DNA from 3 places in the Pseudoalteromonas sp. SG43-8 genome. Region 1 is predicted to be linked to each of the others. Evidence: predicted binding sites of a transcription regulator. Region 1 holds the regulator's gene; each other region holds the start of a gene.
The links. The regulator LexA, encoded in region 1, represses DNA repair genes until DNA is damaged. The targets are predictions, from matches to a motif close to TACTGTATNNNNATACAGTA.
Positions count from the first base shown of each region.

Region 1 (10,261 bases):
ACGCTGGGTAAATTGCTCAGGCATATTTAAAGGAATGAGAGATTCACGAGAGCTTGAAAAATTAGCTGGCTCTGCTTTTGCAGCAGCCGTTCTAATTGGGCAACTGCCATTTTCAACATGAAACAATGCGGTGGCTAAAACGGCCTCGTCACTGTCGCCTAACTGATGATCAAAGTCGTCCTCAATTTCACAACCTTGAACATCAGCATCAAATTGTGGCGTAGGGGTTGGTGTAAAACCCGCAGCGTATTCGCCAAATCCTTTGCTATTTACCCCACTAAATTGAATAGTGTAATAGGTTGTTGCGCAGTTATGAGTTGGGGTAAAGCCATAGGGCTTACCGCAGGTTGTATCGCCAATTAAAATAACTTCTGCGTCTATACCTTTTAAACCATTAATAAAAGCTTCTGATGCCGAACAGGTGCCTGATGTGCTTAATACATAAACCTTCGATAAGTTTAAATCAGGTAGGTTTTCACCTGTGCTAAAAAAAGTAGAGTAATCTATTTCTTCATCAATAAATGGAAAAGGCGAATCAACGGGTTGTTTATCGTTTTGTTGAGTTTGATAATAAAAGCGGTTGTTAACGTTGGCATTACCGGCAACCATATAAGCCAATTGTGCCGACAGTGCTAATAAACCACCACCGTTATATCTAAAGTCGATTACAAGCTCATCAATACCATCGGTTTTAAACTTATTTACTGCATCAATAAGCCCTTCTTGGGCAATGCTTATATGACTATTAAATTGCATGTAACCCACGCTTGAACCATTTGCGGTTGTAATCGTTTTAACATTTTGAACCGGTGTTTGTTCAATATTGCCAGCGGTTACATTAAATGTTTTTTCGGCGCCATCGTTACTGCGTACAACAATAGTATGTGAGTCGCCGTTAGTAGGACTAAATAAGCCTTCGTTAAGCGTATCTACACCCGACTGTGTATTGGTATTAATGCTAACACCGTCAACTGAAAGTACAGTATCACCACGTTGAAAGCCTATTTGGCTTGCAGGTGAATCATCTTCAAGATAAGCGACGCGTAAAATACGGTCGGCTGTATCGCCAATAAACGCCCAATTTATACCGTAACCAGAAGTAACGCCCGATTGCGCTTCTTGAAAGTAATCTTCAGTAGGTTCTGAAAAATGAAAGTTATCTTTTTTTGCCCCTGAGTCGGTAAGCTGCTCTGTTTTTAATTGGGCAAAATAATCGGCTACTGTGGCAAAGCTTTCAGGATCGTTATCGGCAATCTCATCATACCAAAGGTAGGTTTCGTCGCTCCAAGAGCGAAGCCAGAGTTTTTCGTAAAGGGCAGAACCGGCTTGATCTGGGTAAGGCTCGTTGTTATTAAAGGGATCGTTACCCGTACGCGGGGTTTCGCAAAAGTTTTTTAAATCGTTAGAGGGTTCAAATACACCCGCAGTCCATGTTGGACTGCTACTAACAGGTGTTGTAACTACAGGGGCTGAGTCGATGCCGCTACCACCGCCGCCACAACCGGTCAAAGCAAAGCCCGCAAATGCAGTGAAAATGGCAAGCGAGGTTTTATTATTTTTAAACATAGGTAAGGGCTTTTTTGTAAATAAGTTGTTTAAAATATTACAACACTCGCTCGTTTATTCAACATTTATAACTTTGATTTATGTAAATGAGTGTTAAAGCTTAGAGCTTACTCGCACTACTTGTATCTGCGAATGCTTGCTTTTGCCATGCATTAAATAACTTTTGCTGTTTATCAGAGATTTTTAAACCGTATGTTTTTTGCATGTAAGCGTAGGTGTCAGCTATACGTTTTCGTGCATAAACAGGCGGTTCAACTACACGTTGCTTAAAGTTTACTTTTACTTCGCAACGACCATATTGTGTGGCGTTTTCGCTAAGCATACCAAAACGATAATTAGAGCGATCGGCATTAATTTCGCCAATAGCTGGCGCTAAGTTATTTATATCAGCTTCCATTTTTCTAAATTTAGCACTTACTTTACGGCAGTTTTTACGCCCGCCATCTTGCCAGCATTGTAGCTGGTGACCAAATTCCCACGCCGGAACAATGTGCTCCCACTCAATGCGTAGTGCTCGCACATTTACTTTGCCTGAGCGTGTAAGGGTATTTCGAGGAATGTAACCACAGTTAGACGGATCAGGAACGAGTTTTTTGCCTTCTTTTTTAATGTCGCAACCGCAGTAAATGCTTTTGGCGTTGTCAGGTAGGGTTTTAATTAAATGTCTTTTAGCCGTTGAAAAACGGGTAAATTGTTCGGCTGATACCGAAGCGCACACACAACAAGCCAATAAGGCCAGAATAAATCGAGTCATATCCATCACAAATGTGAACTACAGGAATAGGCAGTTTAAAGCCTTGAAGATAAAAGATAAAGTTAACTTAAGGCCTACGCTTATATTACTAAAAAGTGCCTGATTAATTTTTTACTCAAAGTTATTTTCACTATTCATTTATTTCTCACTATTTATCGTATTTTAACCACACAAGGTTACCCGTTAAGGAGTATGCTTAAAGCTTACTCAATATGAGGATTTGGATTGCAAATGAAATTTGTTGATTATTATGCAGTGCTTGGAATATCGCCTGATGCAGATGATAAAGCGGTTAAAGTAGCTTATAAAAAGTTAGCCAGAAAATATCACCCAGATGTAAGCAAAGAGTCTCAAGCAGAAGATAAGTTTAAAGAAATAGCAGAAGCTTACGAAGTCATTCATAACAAAGAAGAACGTGTAAAATACGACGAGTTACGTCGTCACCAACAAAATCGTGCTCGTCAACAGCAAGGCCATTATGGTGGTAACAATGCCTCTTCGCAAAGTAATTACCAGCAAAGCGATCCTCAAACCGACCAAGAGTTTTCTGACTTTATTAATTCAATGTTTGGCGGGGCTGGTGGATTCGATCGTTCTGGGCAAAGCAGAAGTAACGCCGCTCGCGCGCAAAAAGGACAAGATGTGGAAATAGAGTTCCTAATTTTTCTTGAAGAGACTTTAGTTGATACCGTGAAGCCTGTTGAGTTTATGTTACCGCAGCGAGACAGCAGTGGCCGTGTTACTGAAATTAAAAAATCACTTAAAGTGAAAATTCCTGCAGGCTCAGTAAATGGCGAGCGAATTCGACTAAAAGGGCAAGGCGGGTTAGGGTCAGCGAATGGGCAAAATGGCGACTTGTATTTACAAATTAGTTTAGTGCCTCACCCATTATTTGATGTTGAGGGTCATAACCTAAATATAGTTGTCCCTCTTGCACCATGGGAAGCGGCTCTTGGTACAAAGCTAAATTTACCTACGTTGACAGGTAATATCCAATTAACTATTCCTTCTAATAGTCAGTCTGGTCAACGCTTGCGTATTAAAGGTAAGGGATTAATGAGTAAAAAAGCTAAAGGTGACTTATTTGCTGTGCTTAAAATTGTTAATCCAACATCTGTTGATGATACCAGTAAAAAACTGTGGGAAGAATTAGCCGAAAAAGCTCACTTTGATCCCCGTAATAACTGGAGCAAGCCATAATGCAAATTATCGTGACACAAAAAGACGATTTACTTACTAGCAAAGAGCTATGTTTGAGCAGTGATATTAGCGAAGCAATTTTATATGAGCTAGTTGAGCATAATATTGCGGTTCCAATTGAGGGGGAGCATGTTACGCAGTGGCAATTTACGGTATCTGCAGTGACCTTAGTTAAAAAAGCGGCCCGTATCCAGCATGACTTTTCGTTAGATTGGTCGGCAATAGCTTTAGTTTTACAATTGCTGGATGAGCGTGATGAGTTGATTTTCGAAAACGAAATGTTAAAGCGACATTTGAGTCGATTTAAGCACTTGGAATAAAATAAGCCCTAGGCTTATTTACTCTTTGATAAGTGGGCGCTAGCTCTCAAAAACCAATATGACTACTTTGATTTATTCTTATTTTTAATTCGGATAAATCGTTTTAGTCGTATATTTTGTATAAGTAATAATATTCCACTTAAACAAAAAAGTACGCTGGTTGCTGCAAAACTAATAAGCAGCGGATTATTAAAATCCTCTCGCTCATCGTAATCCATAATATGTAACATCCAAAAAAAGTCGAATATTCGCCATAGCGTGCTGCGAACGGTGACAACTTTGCCGTTATTTTCTGACAAGTACAGTGTTGTGTTAAATGTGTCGTCAAATTGTACCTGCCAAACATTGGTTTTATATCCAACTTCTCGCGTACCTTGCTTTAGTAGTACAGCGCTTGTTACTTGAGCATCAATAAGTAAGTGTGCTTTAGCATTTGCGGTAATTTGTATTTTAGTTGGCGGTTCAAATGGTCGGCCTGTTATGCCATTGAAGCTTTGCTGCTCGTTATTACTAAAGACAGTAATAAGTGGTGTAGTTAAGAAGTTCTCAAAAATTATTTGTGTTGGATTAACCACCTGAGAGGCAATATCGTCAAGGGAAGCAATATAATCAGCCTGCGTAAATGGATTATTGAGAGTACGTGTAGCAAGATGCTCCCCATGAACTTTATCAAGAGGGATTGCACTCATAATTAAACCACCTAGTAACCATGCTAAAATTTGTAGTGCTAATAAATAACCTAACCATTTATGTAACTTGCGAGCATGCTTAAATATTTTTTTATTCATGTTTTAGTCTTATTATTTTTAGAGGCTAGTTTATTACATTAATAGGATAAGTTACTGCGACATTTTGTCGCAGTTTAAACTATAGCTTACTGTAATCATTTAAAAATAAAAAAGATTACACTTAAATTCCTAACATGACTTATCTGTTTAATTGAGCTGAATATTTGATATCCAGCTAGCTTTAAATGCTAAAAAATACTTAAAAGCTGCGAAATATCCATATAAAGTGGTTAATAGAGCATAGTTGATTTGGTATAACGGTAAAACTGCGTTAAAGTTTGCAATGAAATTATTAGAGGATAAATACGAAACGATGTCGGAAATTCAATTTTTAAATGTAGATCTTGAGCTTGAATCAAAGCAAGATATTAGTTTGCTAGTGGCGGACTTGAAAAAAGTCGCGACGATTTTACATTATGACAAAGACGAATACCGTCAACTAGCGCGTATTGAAGCTACAGGTGAGGTGAGCACACCTGATAAAGCCATAAACCATATATGTGAGCTTATTGAATCGTGTTCGCGTAATGCGCTAAAGCAATGGTTAAGCTGTTCACGTAGAACGTTTGATATTGGTTTTGAATCAGGGACTTCTCCTAAGTGCTTTAATCAAGCCTTAGATGCAGATACATTATTGCGTATATCTGCGATTGGTGCGGGTATGGAAATTACCATTTACCCAATCGAAAAGTAACTATCTTCGCTCTACGACTGCTGCGGTCATTTTTGATACGCAGCACAGCTCATTGCGGCTATTTGTAATTTTTATTTCCCATACTGAACTACGTTTGCCAATATGAAACGCTCTTGCCGTTGCTGTTAAAGTGCCGTTGCGAGATGCTTTTAAATGACTTGCGCTAATTTCCTGCCCTACACAGTAAAATTTAGTAAAATCGACAACAAAGTTAGCGGCATAGCTGGCAACTGTTTCGGCAAGTACAACGTTAGCACCGCCGTGAACCATGCCCATTGGGTTATGATGCTCAGGAATTGCCGGCATTGTGGCAACCAAATAATCATCGCCAATTTCTGTGACTTCTATCCCCATAGTTTTCATTAATGTTCCTTGGCCATTAATGCCTTGTTCTAACTGCTTGCACAGCTCTAAGGTGATGGGCTGGTACCAAATACTCATAATGTCTCCTTTGCATTTTTAATCATTTATAAACTTAGCTTTAGTTATATCCCTAAAATGTACACAAGTGAAATTACTTTAGCTATTTTAAGGCTTAATTTAAATTTGCGATTTTTATTTAACTGTATATACTCACAGTTAAATGTACTGTATGGAAAACCAGTTGTATGCGACCATTAACGAACCGCCAAGCTCAAATACTCGAACTAATTAAAGTTTTTATTAAAGACACTGGTATGCCTCCTACACGTGCTGAAATAGCGCAAACATTAGGTTTTAAAAGTGCCAATGCTGCTGAAGAACATTTAAAAGCACTTGCTAAAAAAGGCGTAATTAAGATGAAACCAGGTGCAAGCCGTGGTATTCAATTAATTGAAGAAGAAGAGCCAGAACAATTAGGTTTACCGCTTATAGGGCGTGTTGCTGCTGGTTCACCTATTTTGGCGCAAGAGCACGTTGAAAGTCACTGCAAAATCGATCCATTAATGTTTAAACCGGCTGCAGATTTTTTACTACGCGTTAACGGTATGAGCATGAAAGATATTGGTATTATGGATGGTGATTTACTTGCTGTACATCGTACTCAAACCGCTGAAAATGGACAAGTTGTTGTTGCTCGCCTAGACGAAGACGTAACTGTAAAACGTCTTGAGAAAGCGGGTCGTAAAGTATTACTTCATGCTGAAAACGACGATTTTGACTCTATTGAAGTAGATCTTGAGAATGAGTCTTTTAATATTGAAGGCTTAGCCGTTGGCGTTATAAGAAACGCTGATTGGATGTGACTTTAAAAATAGCTTTTAAACAAGCAGCTTTATAAATGCGTACTAATTAGTACGCATTTTTGTTTTAAAATTTGTACTAAAAAATAGGGCGTAAACAGCCCACTGACTATTTAAGCTGTAAACTTTTTTGCACTTATATTTTCCCCCTCCGAATGCGTTAAACCCCTTTGTTTTGCTCATATTTTGAACTTCCTGTTGCCCAGTTGATTACCGATTTTTTATTAATTATTCAATATCACCTGATTGTTTTTTATACTAAAACTTGCTTGTTGTTCGTTTTTTAGCTAATTGTTAATGTGCTGAGCTAATAATAACTCACAGCTTTTTAGTTTTGAGAACACACAATATACACAAACTCGTTGTTGGCGCAGCAAAACCAATCAATATTAAATAAGATTGGCTAAAAAAATAAAAATAACGAATTGGCGTTTAAGCCGTATGCCTCTTCGCTTTGCATTCGCAATAGCATCAAAGGAGCCGTCACATGGGTAAACTGACCTCTACCTTGTGGCTTATATTATGTGTTTTTTCGCACCCAGTTTTGGCTAACAGCCAATACAATATGCGCAAAGGCGTAACCGATATAAGCAATAATGTATATCAGCTGCACATGACCATATTTATAATATGTTGTGTGATTGGGGTGATAGTGTTCGCAATTATGTTTTGGGCACTTATTCATCACCGTAAATCTAAAGGGGCTGTACCTGCCCAATTTCACGAAAGCACTAAAGTAGAAATACTTTGGACTGCAATTCCGTTTGTTATTTTAATTGCTATGGCAGTACCAGCCACTAAAACCCTTATTGCAATGGAAGATGCCAGCAAAGCTGATCTCACTATTAAAATTACGGGTTCGCAATGGAAATGGCATTATGAATATATGGGCGAAGATGTAGAGTTCTACTCTATTTTATCTACCCCGCAAGATGAAATAGCGAATCTTGCAGATAAAAACCCTAACTACTTACTTGAGGTTGATAAGCCTCTTGTACTGCCAATAAATCAAAAAGTACGATTTTTAATGACTTCTGATGATGTTATTCACTCTTGGTGGGTACCTGATTTTGCAGTTAAAAAAGATGCGAACCCCGGCTTTATAAATGAAACATGGACGAACATAAACGAAGAAGGTACTTACCGAGGCCAATGTGCTGAGTTGTGTGGTAAAGACCATGGCTTTATGCCCGTTGTGGTGGTCGCTAAATCTGAAGCTGATTTTAAAACATGGCTTGCAGATGCAAAGCAGGCTAAACAAAAAGCAGCATTAGCAGATGCCGCATTACTTGATAAAACCCTCCCAAAAGAAGAGTTAATGACTTTAGGCGAACAAGTATATATGGCTAATTGTGCAGCGTGCCATCAGCCTACGGGCATGGGGTTACCGGGTGTATTTCCTGCACTTAAAGGCAGCCCGATAGTGCTTGGCGATATAAAAGATCACATTGATGTAGTTATCCATGGACGACCCGGTACGGCAATGCAAGCATTTGCCAAACAGTTATCTATAAAGCAATTAGCTGCGGTTATTACTTATAAACGTAATGCGTGGGGTAATGATACGGGTGATGTTATTCAACCGAGTCAAATACAGGCAGCTCTTGATGCCAAAGTGGAGGCGAACTAATGAGTAGCATAGTAGAACAACCTAACGCCAATGAAGCTCATCATGCTCATCACCCAGCTAAAGGTTTTAAACGCTGGCTTTACACAACTAATCATAAAGATATAGGTAGTTTATATTTAATTTTTTCGCTGACCATGTTCTTAATTGGTGGTGGAATGGCCATGGTGATCAGAGCTGAATTATTTCAACCAGGTTTACAGTTGGTCGACCCTCACTTTTTTAATCAAATGACCACAGTGCATGGTTTAATTATGGTGTTTGGTGCGGTTATGCCAGCCTTTACAGGCCTTGCTAACTGGATGATACCACTCATGATTGGCGCGCCAGATATGGCATTGCCAAGAATGAATAACTGGAGCTTTTGGATTTTACCGTTTGCGTTTTTAATCCTATTGGCATCGTTATTTATGCCTGGTGGGGGTCCTGCATTTGGTTGGACTTTTTATGCACCACTGTCCACAACATACAGTAATGACAATACTGCATTGTTTGTATTTGCCGTACATATTATGGGGATTAGCTCAATAATGGGCGCAATCAATGTGATTGTGACCATAGTGAACTTACGTGCCCCCGGCATGACATGGATGAAGTTGCCCTTATTTGTATGGACGTGGTTAATTACTGCCTTTTTATTAATAGCGGTAATGCCTGTACTTGCAGGAGCGGTAACTATGGTGCTTACCGATAAGTACTTTGCTACCAGCTTTTTTGATGCTGCAGGCGGTGGCGACCCGGTGATGTTCCAACACATTTTTTGGTTTTTTGGTCACCCTGAAGTATACATAATGATTCTTCCTGCCTTTGGCATTATATCTACAATAGTACCTACCTTTTCTCGTAAAAAACTTTTTGGCTATGCCTCAATGGTATACGCCACATCCTCTATAGCACTATTGAGCTTTATTGTTTGGGCTCATCATATGTTTACCACTGGGATGCCGGTCGCTGGCGAGTTGTTTTTTATGTACGCGACCATGCTTATATCGGTACCTACTGGAGTAAAAGTATTTAATTGGGTTGCCACAATGTGGAAAGGCTCAATAACTTTTGAGGTGCCAATGCTTTTTAGTATTGCGTTTATTGTGCTGTTTACCTTGGGTGGTTTTTCGGGATTGATGCTGGCAATTACACCTGCTGATTTTCAATATCACGATACTTATTTTGTAGTGGCGCATTTTCATTATGTATTAGTAACAGGGGCTGTATTTTCGATAATGGCAGGGGCTTATTACTGGCTGCCCAAATGGACAGGCAACATGTTTAATATCACGTTAGCTAAATGGCATTTTTGGCTATCGCTGGTGAGTGTGAACGTACTGTTTTTTCCTATGCATTTTGTGGGGCTTGCCGGTATGCCGCGTCGAATTCCCGATTACGCTCTTCAATTTGCCGACTTTAACGCAATCATAAGTATTGGTGGGTTTGCCTTTGGCTTATCGCAATTGTTGTTTGTAGCTGTGGTAATTAAATGCGCGCGTGGCGGTGATAAAGTGCCTGCAAAAGTATGGGAAGGGGCAGAAGGCCTTGAGTGGGAAGTTGACTCTCCAGCGCCATATCATACTTTTTCTACGCCGCCGGTTATTAAGTAATGACACACGCACCGCTACTCAAACGTTTGGTACTTATTTGCATAGGCATGTTTGCCTTTGCCTTTGCTTTAGTACCATTATATGACGTGTTTTGTGATGTAACAGGGCTTAATGGGAAGCCTTCGCTTGAGCAAGCAGAGCAAAGTACACAAATAGTACAAAACCGAGAAGTTGGCGTTAGCTTTACTACTCACGCACAAAGTGGTGCACCGTTTGAAGTTAAATCAAAAGAATACAGTGTAGTGGTAAAACCCGGTGCAATGCGTGAAGTAATGTTTAGTGCTAAAAATAATAGCAATCTGGATAAAGTAATGCAGGCTGTACCATCAGTCTCGCCAGGTAAAGCGGCAAAGTATTTACATAAAATAGCTTGTTTTTGCTTTGATCAGCAACCTCTAAAAGCAGGGGAAGAGCTTGAATTTAAATTGCTTTTTTATGTTGATACCGCACTGCCAAGCGACATTGAAGAATTAACTTTATCTTATACCGTATTT
Region 1 is NZ_JACJEX010000013.1:79,999-90,259, reverse strand. It holds gene H5122_RS17435 (S41 family peptidase) at 1-1,566, opposite strand, end outside; gene H5122_RS17430 (endonuclease) at 1,667-2,320, opposite strand; gene H5122_RS17425 (DnaJ C-terminal domain-containing protein) at 2,552-3,520, shown strand; gene H5122_RS17420 (chaperone modulator CbpM) at 3,520-3,840, shown strand; gene H5122_RS17415 (hypothetical protein) at 3,903-4,628, opposite strand; gene H5122_RS17410 (hypothetical protein) at 4,942-5,322, shown strand; gene H5122_RS17405 (PaaI family thioesterase) at 5,323-5,763, opposite strand; gene lexA (transcriptional repressor LexA) at 5,931-6,548, shown strand; gene coxB (cytochrome c oxidase subunit II) at 7,033-8,175, shown strand; gene ctaD (cytochrome c oxidase subunit I) at 8,175-9,767, shown strand; gene H5122_RS17385 (cytochrome c oxidase assembly protein) at 9,767-10,261, shown strand, end outside.

Region 2 (10,261 bases), on a different contig from region 1:
GTCACACATTTCTAAACCAAGATAATGTGCTGAACGCCCTACTATGTGCGATAAATCTTCTACAGAATAAAACTCTAATCGCTGCACAATTCCAAAACGGTCACGCAGTGGCGATGTAAGTGAGCCTGCTCGTGTGGTTGCACCAATAAGTGTAAATGCAGGTAAGTCTAATTTAATAGAACGCGCAGCTGGGCCTTCACCAATCATTATATCAAGCTGGTAGTCTTCCATTGCGGGATAGAGTATTTCTTCAACTTGTGGGCTTAATCTGTGTATTTCATCAATAAACAGTACATCGCCTTCTTCTAAATTGGTAAGTAGTGCGGCTAAATCACCTGCTTTTTCAAGTACAGGGCCTGATGTTGTTTTAATACTTACGTGTAATTCATTGGCGACAATATTTGCAAGCGTGGTTTTACCAAGCCCAGGTGGGCCAAATATTAATAAATGATCGAGCGCTTCACCACGGGTTCGCGCAGCTTCAATAAAAATTTCCATTTGCTGCTTAACATGAGGCTGGCCTCTATAGTCGGCTAAAAGTTTTGGTCTTATTGCACGATCTATAGAATCTTCATTTGTTTTTTCAGTCGCATCAATTAAGCGATCCGCTTCAATCATGGGTTACTCACAACATAGATTTTAAAGATTCTCTAATAAGAACCTCAGTAGACATATCGGGTTTACTTATCGATTTTACTGCTTTTTGAGCTTGTGGCAATTTATAACCTAATGCAAGCAGTGCCGATACGGCATCATCCGCTGCATTATTAGCAATTGTCGCATCGCTCATTGGCTCTATTACTGCGCTATCGCTAAATGGTGTAAATAAATCATTACCCCAATCTTTTAGTCTGTCTTTCATTTCGAGTACTAAACGCTCCGCTGTTTTTTTACCTACACCGGGTAATTTAACAAGCGATGTTGAGTCTTCGTTATTTACACAACTTACAAATTGTTTTGCCGACATGCCCGATAAAATAGCTAAGCCAAGTTTTGGCCCTACGCCATTTGCTTTTAATAGCTCTCTAAACAAGGCACGTTCAACTTTATTATTAAAACCAAATAATAGCTGAGCATCTTCACGCACTACAAAGTGAGTGTAAACAATCGCATTTTCACCAATTTTTGGTAAATCGTAAAAACAGGTCATCGGCATTTGTACTTCGTAACCTACACCACTTACTTCGAGTAATATTTCTGGTGGCTGTTTTTCGACTAAAATACCATTTAAGCGGCCTATCATAATTATTTCCTTAAACGTCCTCTAACGGTTTTGCTTGCGCTGCCCGCTAGTTTAATTAAATTTTGTTCTGAGTGGGCGTGGCAAATCGCAATAGCGAGTGCATCAGCTGCATCGGCCTGTGGCGTACCGGGTAGTTTTAAAATATTTTTTACCATGTGTTGCACTTGTGTTTTATCTGCGCCACCGTTGCCTACTACTGCTTGCTTAATTTGCCTAGCTGAGTATTCGAATACGGGTAAGTCGGCCATTGCAGCGCCAACAATCGCAGCACCTCTAGCTTGGCCTAGTTTTAAAGCTGAATCGGGGTTGTGCGCCATAAATACTTTTTCAATGGCAAAGGTTTCTGGCGAAAACTGCTCAATAAGCTGTGTAATGCCTTGGTAGATCATTTTAAGCCTAACCGGAAAAGGATGATCGGCTAACTTAATACAGCCACTGCCTAAGTATGTAAATTTAGAACCTTGATGGGCAACAACACCATATCCGGTCAAACGTGAACCAGGATCGATCCCTAAAATGATGGCCAAACAGCGCTCCATTGTTATTATTTTTAAATTACGCTAATAATGCCAGAGCACTGTATAAATTACCAGTACAAAGAAAAACAAAAATGCCCACGTACTAGGTGGGCATTTACAGGAGTATGTTAGTTTAAGCTTACCCTAGGGCACGCACTAATCCTTGGGTGTTTTGTTTAAGTGTTCGGGCAATCATTAAATAACCTAAACCAGCCACAAATACGCCACCAGCTACCGGACCAATAATCCATATATGTGGGTGTAACTTACCTGCTAAATCAAACATTTGTTGCTGCACAATTAAAAGCGCTATATCACTAAAAAATGCAGCCACTAAACCAGCTAAACCGCCGAGTAATAAAAACTCATACAGGGTCGCGTTTTTAATTAATCGGCTTTTAGCGCCTAGCGTTCGAAGTATTACAATTTCTTGCATGCGCTCACCTAAACTAGCTTGCACTTGCGATATAAGTACAAGCGCGCCACACAGCACAACAATTGCCAGTACAAAGCCAATGGCGAGTGATACTTGCGAAATAGTTGTTTGTATTTGCTTAACAAAGTTATCAATATCAATCGCTGTAATAGTAGGGTAAGTACGCAATAACTGGCTAAAATCACGCTTTTGATCTGGGTTTATACGTACCGACGAAATATACGTTGCCGGAAAATCTGCAAGTACATCTGGGCTTAAAATAATAAAAAAGTTAGGTTTAAGCGTGGCCCAATTAACTTTGCGCACACTGGTGATTTTAGCGTCGAACGACTGCGAACCAATTAAAAATGTAAGCGTATCGCCTATCTCAACATCTAAACGCTCAAGCATCGACTCCTCTACTGAGGCTTCAGCCATCGCATTTTCACCAAACCACGTGCCTTGTGTTACTTCATTTTGGTCAGGCACATCTTTAAGCCATGTAAGGTTTAGCTCGCGGCCAATACCTGCACGTGCTTCTTCGTCTTTTTTCTCGTTGTCTTGCAGCGATACAGAACGTGCTACCAACTCGCCATTCACCGCATTTACGCGCCCACGAATAGTTGGATAAAACTCTGATACCTGAATATCTTTTTGAGCTAAATATTCATTAATTGGCTCAAGCTCATTTTGAGTAATATTAACTAAAAACGCATTTGGCGCATCGTTTGGTAGTTGCGACTGCCAATCAGATATCATGTCGTTTTTAAGTACCACTAAAAACAGCAGTAATTTAATCGCTAACGAAAAACTAATTAACTGTACCGCGTTCACATTTGCACGCTTTTGAATGGATGCAATTGCAAGCGACCAACTGTTACCTGGCTTTAATCCTAGTTTTCGACCACCACCAAATATTAATTTAGATACTAAAAACAGCACACCAATTAGCGCAAGTGTTGATATAAACAAAATAAGCGTTATTTTTATGTTGTTACTAAATAACCACATTAATAAAAACACAGTTAGCGCACTCATACCTAAATGCACACGACTTACAGCCAACTTGTCGCCTAAGTTACGGCGCAGAACTCTAAGCGGCGGAATATCAAATAAATCAAATAACGGTTTGATAGAAAACATAACAGCACAAATTACGCCAGTGCTTATAGCCACCAGCCAAGGTTTAAAGCCACCTAAAGGCAGCTCTGTGCCCATACTTTTTGATAAGTAACTTGTTGCTATTTCTTGCAAGCCATAACCAATTAACAGCCCTATACTTACCGCCATTGCACATACAAGCAATAAATGAAGCATGTATATTTTGCGGATCATTGAGCGGCTACCGCCGAGCGTTTTCATCATCGCTACTGGGTCGTATTGGCGTTCACAATAACGTTTTGCTGAAACAGCTATAGCCACTGCTGCCAAAATAATGCCCAGTAAACCAGCTAGTAATAAAAAGCTCTCAGCGCGGTTTAAGCTGTTTGAAATGGGTGATTGGCGGTCTTTAACGCCATACCATTGTTGGTTTTCTTTCATTTGTGGTTTAAGCCACTCGTAAAAGCTATTTATGTCGGCCTCACTACCTGCATAAAGTTGGCGGTAATAAACACGACTACCCGGCTGCACAACTTCGGTTTTTGCCACATCGTCAATATTGATAAGCACGCGGCGGCTGCTCGAAAATACATTAAATGGCGCATCGGGCTCTTCTACAATAACTTTTGAAACATTAAATAATGCAGCGCCAAGCTCTACTTGCGCGCCTATATCAATATTTAAACTGTAAAATACCGACTCACTTAGCCACACATTACCAGGCGTTGGTCCGCTATTAGCAACCTTAGTTTCACCGGTTAGGGTATCTTTAACTTTTAACTGCCCTTTTAACGGGTACGCATTAGATGCCGCTTTTACTGAGCTAAACTGCATTTCATCATCGGCAAACAACATAGTGTCGAAGTACACCATTTGCGCCGTTTTTAAATTTTGGCTCTGTGCTTTAGTAATAAAAGCAGTATCGAGAACATGATCGCTTGCAAGTACACGGTCTGCAGCAATAAAAGCACTGCTTTTTTGCGCAATACTTTGCCCTATCCGCTCAGTAACCATCGACAGTGTAAGCACGGTTAAAACAGCAAGGGCGATAGCTGCGCTAATAACTGTTAGCTCACCACGGCGAAATTCTCGCGAAAATAACTTAAGCGCTAACTTAACCCACATTAGCAATGTCCTCTACTTGGCTTTTTACCAGTAAGCCCGCTTCTATTTGAATAATGTGCTCACATTTTTGTGCAAGCCCTTCATCGTGAGTAACCAAAATAAGCGTGGTGCCGTGTTGCGTGTTTAAATCAAATAATAAGGATTCAATCATTTTACCGTTTTTGCTGTCTAAATTAGCCGAAGGCTCATCAGCAAATAGTATTTTAGGTGTACCAATAAATGCTCGCGCAATAGCAACACGTTGCTGTTCACCGCCAGAGAGTTGCGACGGGTAATGATCAATTCGATGGCTCAAGCCTACTTTTTCAAGTAATGCAATTGCTTGCTCTTTTGCATCACTTTCACCAGCGAGCTCTGCTGGCAGCATAACGTTTTCTAGTGCCGTTAAGCTTTGTACTAACATAAACGATTGAAATACAAATCCAATTTTAGCCGCGCGCAGTGCAGCACGCTCTTCTTCATCTAAATTGTGTAATGGTTCACCATCTAAAAATATTTCACCGCTGCTGGCGGTGTCCAGCCCTGCTAATAAACTGAGTAACGTAGATTTACCAGAGCCCGACGTGCCAACAATAGCAACAGACTCGCCATGCTTGACATTAAAGCTGATGTCGCTGAGGATGGGCAGCTCACCTTCAAAGGTAGAGACTATTTTAGACAAACCATTAACCTGAATTATATTTAATTGAGAAAGCGCTGACATATGACTCATTCAATCCTTCGTTTAGTATTCATTTTATTTTTAGTTATCAAACCGCTGAGCGCAGCAGCCGACAACACGATTTTAATACTCGGTGACAGTTTAAGCGCAGCCTACGGACTTCAACAAGAAGAAGGCTGGGTAAAATTGTTACAAGATAAATACGATGACGAACAAGCCGACATTGAACTTATCAACGCCAGTATTAGTGGCGAAACATCTGGTGGAGCCCTACGCCGTTTAGATGCATTGCTTGAGCAATACGAACCCACTCATGTACTTATTGAGCTAGGTGCTAATGACGGTTTACGTGGTTTTCCAGTCAAAAAAATGCAAACTAACTTAACGTCTCTTATTCAAAAAAGCCAAGCAGCTAATGCGATGACCGCCTTAATGGAGATTTACATTCCCCCTAATTACGGCCCGCGTTACAGTAAAATGTTTACTGACACTTTTTCGCGCGTTAGCGAAGAAACAAATGCGCATTTAATGAACTTTTTTATGCTCGATATTGCCAGCCAACCTGAGCTAATGCAAAACGATAGTTTACACCCTAACAAAAAAGCTCAGCCATTAATACGAGATGAGATGTATGACTCGATCAAAAAGTGGTTAAATAAAGACTAGCTAATTAATACACCGCAAGGGCGCCTTTTTAGGCCTCTTGCGTAATAAATACCCAAACAAACAATCGCTTATTGATTTTTAAAAAAATACACGTACTATTGCAAACAACGTCGGTATGTAGCGCAGCTTGGTAGCGCACTGTCATGGGGTGGCAGGGGTCGAGAGTTCGAATCTCTCCATACCGACCATTAATACCAATCCGCAATAATACTTAATCATTTTGCGGGGCTAAACGTGTCGCTACCTGTGTTAAAAAATTCTCATTTAGAACAACTAAATAGCGAATTTTTTGCCTAGCTATCAACACGTTTTTCCATCCTAAAAATAGATCACTTAATTAAGCGAATTGGTATAAACTCCCTCTATATCAATAAGTTAAACTTCTCTTCAAAATATAGCCAAAATTCATCTGTTTTGATTCTACAATTTATCCGTAGCACTACCTTATTTATCTAAGCGCACTTAATAAAACTGAGTTTAGCTGGCTAGTTTTGTGGTTTTTGAGGGAGGTTGTATTTAATTGTTATTAACTTGAAGTGGCCTTTGTGGGATCTATATAAAGCCATTTAATTTCAATTTATTGAAATTAAAATAAAAAAGCGCTCTAAGCGCTTTTTTATTAAAGTACTAGTGCTTGCGCCCTACACCATTACGTACCATATCTTGCCCTGTTTGGAATACATCTTCTGTAATACCGCGCGCTAAAAGTAATTTTTGATTATCGTCAAACACGGCTACAAAACGACTACCATCACTATTGTTTGTTGCCATACCAACGCCCGAAACACCCTTAAGGCCAAGACCGCCGTTTTCTACATTTAATAAAAAGCTTTCTAATTCGGCTAGACTAGAAATTACATCATTTTCTTTATTCATTTTAACACTCTTTTAGTAAGGCTTTTAAATCATTATGGTGGCTATTTTATATAGAAGAGCCAAAAACTTAAACCCTTGGCTCAGGTTAGTCACTAAATCGACTTTATAGCTAACTTTAAATTGCTTAGCGCACAACCAAACTCTTTTGCATTGATGCGATGATACTGCGTGTCACTCGTTGCTGTAAGGCTAATTATAAACTCGTCTTGTTGGGCTACCGCGCTTTGCTCTTGGCTTAAACACATAGCTTGAGTAAGTGAACGCAGTTTTGAATTTATTAAAATTGAGCCAAAACGCTGCACTGGCAGTGGAGGTATTTTTATAGCGGGTAACGCTTCATCTATTGTGCGTGCGCTTAAGGTAAACGTGTTATTGGTAATTTCAATTACACTGCTTGTAGGCCAGTACGAATAGCTATAGCTCTTACTCTCAGGTTGGGCTTTACCTTGGTTAGCCAAATGCACTACACCACTTTTGCCTATTACGGTTATTAAACTACCTTTTGGCGATTTAATAACAACTAAGGCTGTATTTTCATCAATACCAAATCCATGTTGAATCTCTGTTTTAGTATTTTTCACTTCGTTATTATTTAGCGTTGCTGCAAGCCTAAATGTACGGTTTTGTTCGCTAAATTGAATATCTAGTACACCAAAGTTAAAACTGCCCAGCCCACCAGCATTAGTGTTATTTTCACTTTTACGAAGTGCCTCAAGGCTTGTCGTATTTGTAAGCATGCCCGTCACTTTACTTTGGATTGCAGCACCGGCTCCTTCACCTACAATTACTGGGCGAGTTTGCAATGCTTGCGTCCACGGGTATGGGTTATTGTTTTGATCAAATAATACCTTATGAGTTAATGCTGCATTACCGCTATTAAACATCACACCGGTACTATTTTTAATAAGTGATACAAGTGCATTAGTGCCATTTTTGCATAAAGCGTATTCGGCCTTTGTGCGATCGGGGTAAATTGCTTCACGGTTATACACATTCATTAATGAATTTCTAAGTGCGGGTAATTCATCGCACGAGTTACTTGTAATCGCTTTAGCAAGCGCTGGGGTTAGTGCTAACCATTGAGTGCTTATATTTGATTGTGCTAAAAGGCTCTGCGCTAAATCTGCCGACTCATAAGGGTCGCGGCTCGATGCCGTAATAGCAAGCATGGTGGGTTTTGCGTTATTAACTTTTAAACTGCCCGACACAAATTGTAAAATACTATTAGTCGCGACCTCATTATTAAAATCGGTATTTACGTGCTCTTTTAAACGCTCACCGTTTTTATTAAGTAGCGGTACTTCTAGCATATCAAATACAAAGTTGTATTCTTGCTGAGTCAGGCTTTCTAATTGCTGGTTATTTATATCGCGCCATAGCCAGAGTAAATCAGTTTTTGATACGTTATTTGACGATTTACTTTGTATGGTTTTAAGTGTTTTTAATACAGCTGTTTTTGTCTCAACATTATTATCAGGCCACTGCTGCGCGATATTTTTTATTTGAGGGCTGCTAAGTGTATATAAATTATGTGACTTACCATCAATAACAGCCTCTTTTTGGCAATTATTAAGCTCAGCGCTAGTGCAGGTAGTAAGCTCTGACCCCACTAAAATTAAAGTTTGGCTCTGCTCTTGAGCCACTGCATTTATTGAAAACCCTGCGCCGAACAATGCCACTACCATACCTAGTAACTTCGGCTGTTGATCACGTAAAAATGCACATATCATAATGTAAACTCTAATATAAATAATAAAACTAATGTGCTGTAGTTTAACAGCTAGCCACTTACGCCTAAATATATTTTTATAAATGTTAAATAATTCAAGCCCCTAAAAAGCGATAGCGTTAAGTACTTCATTTAAATAGATTGTTTAGTTTACATACTTACCCTTATAAATATTGACTAAACAAATTTAAACAGCGCATTTATTGATCAAACCCATTGTTTAAATTATGGTGGTGCATTGTTTTATGTAACTGGAGTGAAATATGGACTTCTCTAATGAAGAGGTAAATTTTTTTGCTGAGTTATTTAAGCCAAATACTAAGCAACGTTCCCCTCGTGACCATATGCTTACAATGAAAAGCTCTATACCTGCGAATATTGCTAACCTTTTTACCCACGCTAATCTAACTTTGCTTGCTGAAGTTGCTAATTACCAACTTTGGTTTCCCCTGCAATTAAAAATTGATGAGTTAGGTGTAATTAATCCCACCTTGAGCGCACCAGAAGTAATTGATACAAAGGGCACTCAACGTAGTTGGCGCTGGAGTGAGCTAAATATTAAAAGCCAAGGTTTTAATATTGAATCGATTTCCAGTACAGGTATATTTTTAAAACCATTAAAAAGTGGAAAGAGCGTAAAAAAATTACAGCACATGAGCTTTACCTTACCCAACCAAGAAAGCATATCGATAGATGTAGAACCCGTTAGGCAAAGTAGCCTAGGAATTGCAGCAAAAATAACTCAGATTCATAGCGGACAAGAGCAATTACGCGCCTATCTGTTTGAAGAACATAAACGCCAATATGCTAAGCTGTACGAAGATGGACAATTAATTGAACAGCTAATTTAGTTTCTTTTAAACACTCACAAGCACTTCGCTTGGCTTTATTTAACCCCCTCTCAATGTTAATCTGTCCACTATTAATAAATCATAAGGATATGACAATGCCAGGTGCTTTTGCGCACATTACTGCCGTTAATATTGCAACGCAAACCAAATCACTCGCTAAAATGGATATGCCTAAAAAAGCAAAGCTTATTTTAAGCCAACGCCAAGCATACCTTGAACTAGGCTGTGTAGCCCCCGATTACCCTTATTTAGCTGTTGCGCAGCCTAGCCAAAATGCATGGGCCGATCTAATGCATTACGAGCACACAGGCGATTTGCTAAAAGCCATGATTGAACACTGTAAAACACTTGAAGGTGAAGCATTTGACAAGTGTTTTGCCTGGTTATGCGGTTATATGGCCCATGTTGCTGCAGATATAACAGTGCACCCGGTTGTTGAATTAAAAGTAGGCCCGTATGAGCAAAACCAAACGGCGCACCGTACCTGCGAAATGAATCAAGATGCGTTTATTTGGCAACGTTTAAATTTAGGTGAGTTAGGCTACGCTGATCGCGTACAACAAAATATTGGCTCTTGTACTAATGAGGACGATAATTTTGATACCGATATTACACAAATTTGGCAACATGCATTATTAACAGTTCACCCAAGCTACGCCGCACAACACGCTCCTAACTTTAATTCATGGCATAACGGTTTTCAGCTTGTAGTAAATAATGTTGAAGAAAGCTATCGGTTATTCGCCTGTGCACGTCATGTTGCTGCTGATTTAGGTTTGTTTTATCCCCGTCCAAACGAAGTAGACCCTACCTTTATTGAACAACTAAAAACGCCGCACGAGCCTATGCATTACAACGATATTTTTGACTTTGCCGTTAGTAACATTCAGCACTACATAACCATTATCAGCAATGCCGTATTTTTAGATACTGATTACAGTGCAATTAAAAATTGGAACCTAGATACAGGCTACGATGAACACAATACGATGACGGTATGGAGAAAATAAAATGAAACACTTACTTTGTATAAGCCTCATAGTATTACTTGGCGGTTGCTACACCCCTAAAAACAA
Region 2 is NZ_JACJEX010000018.1:29,051-39,311, reverse strand. It holds gene ruvB (Holliday junction branch migration DNA helicase RuvB) at 1-618, opposite strand, end outside; gene ruvA (Holliday junction branch migration protein RuvA) at 626-1,243, opposite strand; gene ruvC (crossover junction endodeoxyribonuclease RuvC) at 1,246-1,770, opposite strand; gene H5122_RS18845 (ABC transporter permease) at 1,901-4,402, opposite strand; gene H5122_RS18840 (ABC transporter ATP-binding protein) at 4,392-5,105, opposite strand; gene H5122_RS18835 (arylesterase) at 5,106-5,729, shown strand; tRNA gene H5122_RS18830 (tRNA-Pro) at 5,841-5,917, shown strand; gene H5122_RS18825 (hypothetical protein) at 6,357-6,605, opposite strand; gene H5122_RS18820 (cyanophycinase) at 6,698-8,335, opposite strand; gene H5122_RS18815 (hypothetical protein) at 8,598-9,185, shown strand; gene H5122_RS18810 (zinc dependent phospholipase C family protein) at 9,281-10,195, shown strand; gene H5122_RS18805 (hypothetical protein) at 10,197-10,261, shown strand, end outside.
Region 2: the regulator LexA is predicted to act here: its motif matches at 1,819-1,838, upstream of ruvC (crossover junction endodeoxyribonuclease RuvC).

Region 3 (10,261 bases), on a different contig from region 1:
GCTAAAAATTAAAAACCAATAGCGCATACATATAATTAATTGGCATTCTAAAGTTATTCACTGCAAAAGAACAATCGCATTTAACGATGTGAGCAATCGAAAATACCGAACACTTGCAACTTGCACTAATGTGCTTAAATAATAGGTCTATTTTAAAGGGTAAGTTGCGTTGTAACTAAGTAGAAATTTTAAAAATATCGAAGTGGTTTATACATTAAACTTTTTAGAATTTCATATAAGGTGGCGCTAAATTTTATAGATATAAAAAAACCTGCAAATGCAGGTTTCTCGCTTAGACTTAGTCCATTATATCTGAGGGCATATCACCACGGATTTTTTGCCAAATCTCACCTGTTTGATGACCGTATTTACGCATCATCGAAATAGCACCATCATGCTCTTTATTTTCTGCCAAAATGGTTAAATCTTTATAAAACTGACGAGCAAGTTCACGAGTTCCGGCATCAGAGAAGTAATGACAACCAATCTTTGAATAAAAGCCTCTAAAACCATTAAGTATTAATACATAAATACGGTTATTACCCGCAACGGCTAATTCGTGATGCACTTTATAATCATAGTCAGCAAATGCTTGAGCGGTGTCTTCTAGCTCATGGCTTTGTGATAAAATTTCAATCACGCGTTCAGGATTTAACTTAATTGCAGCACGTGTATAAATAGCACTAATATTAGTACGTGCAGATAAAAGCTGATCTGTCAGCTCTGGCATCTTGTCTTCATCTAAGCGCGCTAATGTTTCAAGAATGTTTAAGCCAGACGTTTCCCAAAAGTTATTTACTTTTGTGGGTTTACCATGCTGAATTGTTAGCCAACCATCACGTGCTAAACGCTGTAATACTTCTCTCAAGGTTGTTCTTGTAACACCAATTAACTCTGAAAGTTCTCGCTCGGCAGGTAAAATTGAACCTGGAGGGAAATCGCCGTTCCAAATGGACTCAACTATATATTCTTCAGCAAATCCTGCTGGGCTTTTCGCTTTAAAAATTCTCATCCAGTTCCCACTCGAATTAATCAACACTCATCGTTTTACACGAATAACTGACTGATTGTACCAGACGAAGCACAACTAACAAGTAAAGTAATATATATTAATAAAGCAAATGGGTAGAAATTTAAAATTAATAAATAATTAAATTTGGGTTTCTCTAATTTAGCTACAATGCATGAATATCTAGAGTAATATTCATTGTAGGTACATTGTTATTATGGAGATATTTTTATTTACGCAGCGCCTGAGCTTAATTAACTTATCCCGCACTTGCCATAAGAAAAAGTACAAAAAAGTGCAACCATAAAAAATTCTTTAGATGATGCATCACCTTAGTATAAGTAAGCAATATAACTGAGCTTATGTATCGATGGGAAAATAATAGAACGTCATTTAACCTTTGCTAAGGCTGAATTGAGTAGTCATTAATTTCATCTTATAAAAAGCGACTTCGGTAGCTTTTTTTTCCTTTTTGTTGCTGCATACTTTATCCTACGTCATAATCTAACGTCCTATTAAAACGCGGAATTTTTATGAACTGGCTTGCACAATTACCTACCCAACGAACCCCGTGGCTTTTATTTACAGCTATCGTTTTTTTACTTGAAGTTACCGCTCTTTTCTTTCAATACAAAATGGGGTTAGCGCCTTGCATAATGTGTATATATCAACGCACTGCAGTATTGGGGTTATTAGGCGCAGGGATTGTAGGCTCAAGTAAACCACAAAGTAAAACTGTGCGTATGATAGCGTATGTTATTTGGGGAATATCGAGTGTTTGGGGATACTTAATTGCTCGCGAACATATTGATATGCAGACCACCACAGACCCTTTTGCATTTAGCTGCGAGTTTGAACCAAATTTCCCATCATTTATGCCACTACATGAATGGATACCTAGCTTTTTTCAAGCTACCGGGGATTGTGGAAATATAGATTGGCAGTTTGTTGGCATGAGCATGCCTGCTTGGATGGAAGTGATATTTGGGATTTTCTCACTAACGCTATTTATTATAATTATTGCCCGTTTATTAATTAAAAAGTCGATTTGATATGTTTACATTTTTTTCAAGCCAATTAGCCCAGCTTAAGCATTTAAAAGTACGCCAGCGTCAAGACGTAATTGCGCTTGCATTAAGTCAGCTATCGCCAACTGATAAAGTTCTATTGCGTATTATAAAACTGCTATTACTTAGCCCACTATTTTTAATATTCACTGTATTTAAAGGTTGGATATTAATACCATTTTTGATACTTGGCGGATTGTGCTATCCACTATTAACTACACCTATTGAGATTAACTTTGCTAAAAAGCACTTAAGCGATGCACTAAAACAATTTAATCAGGGCGCCTAGCACCCTGATTACTATTTAGAAATATTAAAGTGTAAGTTTCCCCTCTAATTTAGCTAAAAGCTTTTTGCCAATCCCTTTAACTTGCGATAAATCACTAACGCTTTTAAATTCGCCATTTTCTTCACGATAATCCACAATTGCCTGCGCTTTTTTCTTACCTATACCAGGTAACTCAGCAAGCATCTCTGCATCAGCATTATTTATACTAATTGTCTCAGCTTGAGGCATTTGCTTAGTTACTTCTGATAATTGTGCATACGCGGTAGTCGCGGGTAGTAAACATAATAAACTTATGATGAGTAAATTTTTTAACGTTTTCATTAAACTTGTCCTTATTCTTCTTTTCTTAATTTTGAGTATTGCTCAGGAAATCAATAAATAAGGAACTGTAAAGTTCATCACTTAAAGTGTACCTAAACGCATTATCACTATGATCCGAAATCCTGAAAATGCAGCTGGTACAACAAAGTGATTGCTTAACTAAAGTAAAGTTACCGTTTTTTGTCAAATTTAAGACACCTAAAAATTAATACTTCGCGCTTGCAAATTTACTTACAAACCATTACTGTACATAAAAACAGTAATCTAATGGTTTTTTAAAAACCACGGTGCCAAGCAATTTTGCAGGAGAAATCATGGCTGTTGTTGTTAAATATGTTGTAGAACGAAACGGAGTCGAGCGTATGACGTTTACTACCAAAAAAGAAGCTGATGCTTATGACAAGATGCTCGATATAGCAGAATCACTTGAGCTGATGCTAGAAAAGGTAGACGTACCGCTTAGTGAGCAACAAATTGAATCACTTGCTTTAGAAATAGCGAAAAGCAAAGATGATTTTATGACCATATTAAAAGGTGGCAAAGATCCAGCTGTTACCAAAGCGCCAGCAAAAAGTAAAAAGTCAGATAACGTTGCATCAATTGAAGATAACAACGATAAAAAAGTAAGTTAATTCATAGAGTGTTCCCTCCTCGAACGGGACAAACTAAATAAAAAAGGGAGCAACTAAGTTGCTCCCTTTTTTATTATACTAATTCGCTTAATTAAATGATCTCTTTAGGGTGGAAAAACGTGTTGATAGCTAGGCAAAAATTCGATATTTAGTTGTACTAAATGAGAATTTTTTAACGCCGGTAGCAACACGTTTAGCCCCGCAAAATGATTAAGTATTATTGCGGATTGGTATTAATTACTACTCACTTTAAAATAAGTAGTAATTGCTAATTAAAGCTCTTTTTCTACTTCATCAAATAAAGCAGTGATGTTTTGCTCAGGCTCTTTTGTTACTAAGCTAACAACAACAATTGCAATACTCGCTAAAATAAAGCCCGGTACTATTTCGTACATAAAGCTACTTAAGCTTTCACCATTGATAGTAAATGGTCCATATATCCAAATTAGCACAGTAAATGCGCCTACTAACATACCAGCTAACGCACCAGCAAAGTTCATGCGTTTCCAATAAAGGCTAAACAATACAAGTGGTCCAAACGCAGCACCAAAGCCAGCCCACGCATTACTTACTAGGTCTAAAATAGAGCTATCTCTGTCGTAAGCTAAATAAATAGCGAACATAGCAACTACGGCAACACTTATACGGCCAACAGCAACTAGCTCTTTATCACTGGCATCTTTACGTAAGAATGTTTTATAGAAATCTTCTGTTAATGAACTTGAACTAACCAATAATTGAGATGAGATAGTACTCATAATCGCAGCCAAAATTGCAGCAAGTAAAAAGCCAGCAATAAGTGGGTGGAACAGCAACTCAGAAAGAATTAAGAAAATTGTTTCAGGGTCTTCAACTACAATGTTGTTCTCATAAGTATAAGCTGCACCAAATATACCAGTACCAACAGCACCAATGGCAGCAACAATCATCCATGTCATACCAATACGGCGTGCTTTAGGCATATCTTTAACACTACGTACCGACATAAAACGAACAATGATATGTGGTTGGCCAAAATAACCTAAACCCCAAGCCATTGCAGAAATAATACCTAATGCAGAACCTGCACCAATCCAGTTAAGCATATCTGGATTTACGCTATGTAAAGTTGATTCTAAAGGTTGTTCAAGCAAAGAGTATGCAACCGTTGGTACTAGAATAAGTGCAATGAACATAATACAACCTTGCACAAAGTCAGTTAAGCTTACAGCTAAAAAACCACCAAACAAGGTATATAAAACAACTACGCCCGTTGTAATGTATAAACCCATTTCATAAGTTAAACCAAATGAGCTTTCAAACAATTTACCACCAGCGACAACACCAGATGAAGTATAAAGAGTAAAGAAAACAATAATTACCACAGCTGATACAACACGTAATAGGTTGGATTTATCATTGAAGCGATTTGAAAAGTAGTCTGGGATGGTTATAGAGTCATTTGCTTTTTCAGTGTAAACACGTAATCTCGGTGCAACTAACAGATAGTTTAACCAAGCACCAATCACCAAGCCAATTGCTATCCATGTACTACTAAAACCAGTAACAAACATCGCACCAGGTAGGCCCATTAAAATCCAGCCACTCATATCAGATGCACCTGCAGACAGTGCAGCTACACTTGGAGATAGATTTCGTCCACCTAACATGTAACCAGATACATCGTCAGTAGATTGCTTATATGCATATAGTCCGATACCTAACATTACAATAAAATATAATGCTAGTGAAATAATCATTCCTGTTTCCAAATTAGCCTCCGCATAATTATTAATAATAGGCTTTAATCCAAATAATGACTCTTAAAATTTTATAGTTAAGACACTATTGGGGTAAAAACCATTCTCGCTGACTATATCATGCTTGATAATAAAATCTCCAACTTGTTGCCCTCACCTGATACAAAAATACTCATGTTGAATAATTTTAAAGCGAATTGGTGAAATATAATAAATTAAATACTAGAAAGACCTTAATTTTTAATGATAATTTATTAATCTAGCAAATATACGTAATGCTATTTTGAGTCTTTTGCCATATATTATTACAATAACTAATTAGATTACTCTTACGGAACTGTTTATGTATTTTTACGCTGCACGCCAACCTATTTTAGACAGAGATAAAAAGCTCATCGGATATGAACTTTTATTTCGCGATGGCGTTGATAACGTATTTCCCGATATAGACGGTGACGAGGCAACTACACGACTAATTGAAGGTAGTCAGTTTAATTTCGGCTTAGAAGATTTAACCGACAATAAACCCGCCTATATAAATTTCACCCTAGAAACGCTATCAAAGGGCTACCCAACACTACTGGGCAAAGATACTGTAGTTGTAGAAATCCTTGAAACTGTGCAACCTGGGAAGCGATTATTAGCCATAGTGAAAGATCTAAAAGATAAAGGTTACACTATTGCTCTTGATGACTATATTCATCAGCCTGTTTGGCGCCACTTTTATCCATTTATTGATATTATTAAAATAGACTTTTTAGCATCTGATATAGATACAATAAAAACGGTTCTTAATGATTTAAAACTGCACTCGCATATTAAGTTACTTGCCGAAAAAGTAGAAACCTATGAAATTTACCAACAAGCTCTAGAGCTTGGTTTTGATTATTTCCAAGGATTTTTCTTCTCAAAACCTGAAATGGTACAAAGTAAGGCTCTACCGCCTTCAGAAATGGCATTAGCTGAATTACTTTACGAAACATCAAGCGTTGATATGGATCTTAAAAAAATCACTGATGTGTTTGAGCGTGATGTAAACCTATCTTACAAATTACTTAGGTATTCAAATTCTGCTGCCTTTGCAAGGCGTGCTGAAATAAGTACCATTAAGCAAGCCCTTATAGTGCTTGGTGCTAACGAAATTAAAAAACTATTATCATTATTATTTGCAGCGCAAGTATCAGCAGATAAACCTGTAGAGCTAATTAGGCTATCGCTTACGCGCGCTCGTTTTGGTGAGTTACTCGCTATATCCCATGGACAATTTAAAGATACCGGCATGGCATTTTTAACCGGTATGATGTCTCTTATGGATGCTATTTTAGATGAGAGTATGGAAAGCGTTATGAAAAAGCTTCCACTTTCGAATGACATAAAAGCAGCGTTATTAAACGATGAAGGCTTGCTGGCAAAATATTTAAACTTAGTTAAGTATTATGAACAAGCTAACTGGTCAGCCGCAAACGAATTAACGAAAGAACTAAACCTAGGTGAAAAAGTTCCTGATGCCTATCATGAAGCACTGACTTGGGTTAATGAGCAAATGCAGTTAATAGTTAACGAAAAATAAGTAACCCGAACTCTGGTTAAAACATTTACTAATATATTGAATCATAATGATATCTAAGTTTATTTTTCTCTAGCCAAAGTTCAGATTCTATATAAACAGTCAATAAAAACGCCAGCATTTAGCTGGCGTTTTTATCATTGGCTTCAATTATAAACTTTCTAAAAAGTCTTCATCAAAATCAGCTGGCTCTTCTTTAACTGGTGGATTGCCATCGTACAGCTCATAAATTTGACGCTGGAAGTAAATATCTTTTACAAATAAGTACGGATCAAGTGAATCATTTAATAGCCCTTCTTGTGGTATTAAAGATGCACGCGCCTCAACTGCTTTTAAAACAAATACTAAAATAGTTTGTGGAGTCGTTAGCGCAACTTCAGGTAATACAAAGTTGTCGACTACATCACCGGTCAGGTTACGTGCTGTTGTTGGCCCCATACCTGGTAACATTAAATAGGCGCCATCACCTACACCCCATACACCCAACGTTTGTCCAAAGTCTTCATCGACTATTTCAAGACCTAGTGAGCTTGCAACATCAAAGATACCAAACAGACCGACAGTAGAGTTAACTAAAAAGCGTGCTAAGCTCACACTTGCATTACCCGGTTTACCTTGCAAACCCGCATTGATCATATCTACAGGTGCGGTGATATTACCTGTAAAATTAACAATACCGTTTCTTACCGGTACAGGCGTTACTTCAACATAACCTACAGCAACTGGGCGCAACAGATAAGCATCCAGTACATCCATATTAAAGTCATATAATGGACGATTAATACTTTGCAGCGGATCTCTGTCATCTACTTTGCTTTGAGGTACTTGAGCACAGCCGGCTAGTATCAATAAACATAAAAAAGTAAAACTGTGTTTTAACATCTAACGTCCTTAAGGTATTAATGTATCAATTTGAAGTTGGTAGTCACTTACACTTTCACGCTTTAACGCCTGCGAATGACCTTCTAGCTCACCAGAGCTTGGCATAACAGAGTCATCGATAGAAATACGCGCCGAAATAATAATACTTTCTGCACTAGATAAGTTAAGCCCTGCAACCATTGCACTACTATCACTCAACTCAACTGTAATTGGAAATGAATATTTAGTCAGCTTAACAGCAGCCAATGGCATAGGTGAGCCAGTTGCAGCTTTTGCAAATATAAACAAAATACCGTCTTTTGGCTGTTTATCAATAAGCTCTTTTGCAATGTCGACTGTAACTGCAATAGCACCCGTTGTAGTAGTAACTGGCATAACTGAGCCTTCACTTTGCATTTGCTGCTCAATATCAGCAATACGTTCGGAGATCATGTTATAACGTGAATCATTTTTTTCCATGCTCGCCAATAAAACTTCAAATGCAGTTTTAGCTTGCGGCCAATCTTTACGCTCATACGCTATCAGCGCTAGTAACGAAATAGCATCTAAATTAGTAGGCTCAACGTTTAGCACTTTTGAAAGCATACCTGCCGCGCGAGTCATATTAGCTTCGCTACCTTCAAGTAATAAAACCTGACTGTAACTAATAAGAACCTGCATATTATCAGGGTTCATACGTAGTGCTTTATCAAATGACTGCTGCGCCATGTCAAATTCATTAAGCGACATAGCCACTCGACCAAGTAGCATCCAAGCAACTTCATCATCGCCAGAGCGGCTAAGTTTAGTACGAAGCGCCAATGCAAAAGCCTGCAGCTCATTTTGACTAAGCGGCTCACCTTTTTGCATTACAGCACGCTCGCCATAATCAGCTAAATTATCCATTGCGTCATGCCAAGCCGAAATTTGCTGCTGACTGCCTGTAAAACTATAAAAAATCCCTGTAAGCGCAAGAACAAATGCACCGCCTGTTAAAGCAAAAATACGATTATTACCTTTGCTGTTTAGTGATTTTTCTGGTGATAACTCATTCAATAAGCGACGTTTTAATTCAACAATTGATTCTGCATGACTTACGCCATCAATACGTTGATTATCTAAATCAGTTTGTAAATCAACTAAACGCTGCTCATAAATGCTAATTAGCTCAGCATTGGCATTATGAGTAATTGTTTGAACGCGCTCTTTTTTTAAAAAAGGCAACATCACAAATCCAAGAGCAACCAGTGTGAGTAAAGCAAAACACGCCCACATTAATATCATTTAACTTTGCTCCTGACGTTTATTTTGTTCAATTAGCTTAGCTAACAGCATTTCGTCGTCGCTGCTCCACGTTTGTTTTACTGATGCTTTTCGCTGGCGAATAACAATAAAACCAAAGCCGACTATTACAATTAATACAGGTAATACCCAAAGTACTAAAGTAGCGGGTGTAACAGGTGGGTCGTAATGAACAAAATAACCAAAGCGGTCTATCATGTAATCAATCACTTCGTCTTTGCTCTTACCTTCTTTCACCAATACGAGTACTTTATCGCGTAAATCTTTAGCAACAACGGCGTCTGAATCAGCAATATTTTGATTTTGACATTTAGGGCAACGTAGCTCTTTAGTTAGCTCTTCAAATAGTATTGCTTGTTTATTGTTATCAAATTGATAGCGATCTTGCTCTGCAAACGCACCCATGCTCACAAAAAGACTAAGTGTAAGTAAAAACCACTTCATTATTTAAGCTCCTGCATAATTGGCGCAAATTTAGCTCGCCATACTCGCGGGTTTATATCACCTGTATGGTGCAGTAAAATAGTGCCGTTTTTATCAACTAAAAATGTCTCAGGCGCACCCGATACACCTAAATCCAACGACAAAGTACGGTGTAAATCTAAAATATTAAATTGGTAAGGGTCACCTGCACGTTGCAGCATATCAGTGACTTCGCTGCGAAGTGATTGCATATCAAACGGGCCATCAAAGTCAGCGTCGTAACCTTGTACGTAATAAAGCCCAATAATTTTAACGCCTTGCTCACGTAATTTAGTTAAATAGCCAAGTTCAACTAAACATGTCGGGCACCAAGTACCCCACACATTTAATAAGTAAACTTCGCCTTTTAACGATTCGTTAGTCCACTGCTTATTGTCTTGCATCAAATCTGGTAAATTAAATGCGGGCATTTCTTGGCCTAACCGCCCCGTTTGAATTTCACGAGGGTTAGCAAAAAGTCCTTGGTATAAAAACACACAAACAAATGCAAATACTAAAAGCGGCGCGAGTGCTAAAATTTTACGGTTCATAAAACACTCTCCGGTGCATCTTTACGGGCTGTTTTAGCTGATGTACGGTAGCGTTTATCAAACAAAATCATGAAACCTGCAAATGACATAAGCACACCACCAATCCATATCCAGCGTACAAATGGTTTATGATAAATGCGAAGTGACCATGCATCACCACTTAACTGCTCACCTAACGCTAAATATAAATCACGTTTAAAACCGGCATCTATTGCTGCCTCAGTCATAAACTGCATACCTATATCATATTTACGTTTTTCAGCATGTAAGCGTGTTACCAGCTCATCGTTTTTAAGCACCGATACAACGCCCGCATGGCCGCTGTAGTTTGGCCCGCGAATAGTTTTAACACCATCAAAGCGATATTCATACTCATTAAGCTGTGCGGTTTCACCCGGTTTCATTGATACGTCACGCTCTACTGAATAAGCAGAGGTCAGTGTTACGCCCGCAATAATAAA
Region 3 is NZ_JACJEX010000011.1:45,870-56,130, forward strand. It holds gene fadR (fatty acid metabolism transcriptional regulator FadR) at 299-1,012, opposite strand; gene dsbB (disulfide bond formation protein DsbB) at 1,543-2,061, shown strand; gene H5122_RS16220 (DUF6170 family protein) at 2,063-2,365, shown strand; gene H5122_RS16225 (helix-hairpin-helix domain-containing protein) at 2,390-2,686, opposite strand; gene H5122_RS16230 (YebG family protein) at 3,001-3,318, shown strand; gene putP (sodium/proline symporter PutP) at 3,591-5,069, opposite strand; gene H5122_RS16240 (EAL and HDOD domain-containing protein) at 5,401-6,627, shown strand; gene H5122_RS16245 (VacJ family lipoprotein) at 6,775-7,506, opposite strand; gene ccmI (c-type cytochrome biogenesis protein CcmI) at 7,516-8,769, opposite strand; gene H5122_RS16255 (cytochrome c-type biogenesis protein) at 8,770-9,231, opposite strand; gene H5122_RS16260 (redoxin family protein) at 9,231-9,800, opposite strand; gene H5122_RS16265 (heme lyase CcmF/NrfE family subunit) at 9,797-10,261, opposite strand, start outside.
Region 3: the regulator LexA is predicted to act here: its motif matches at 2,929-2,948, upstream of H5122_RS16230 (YebG family protein).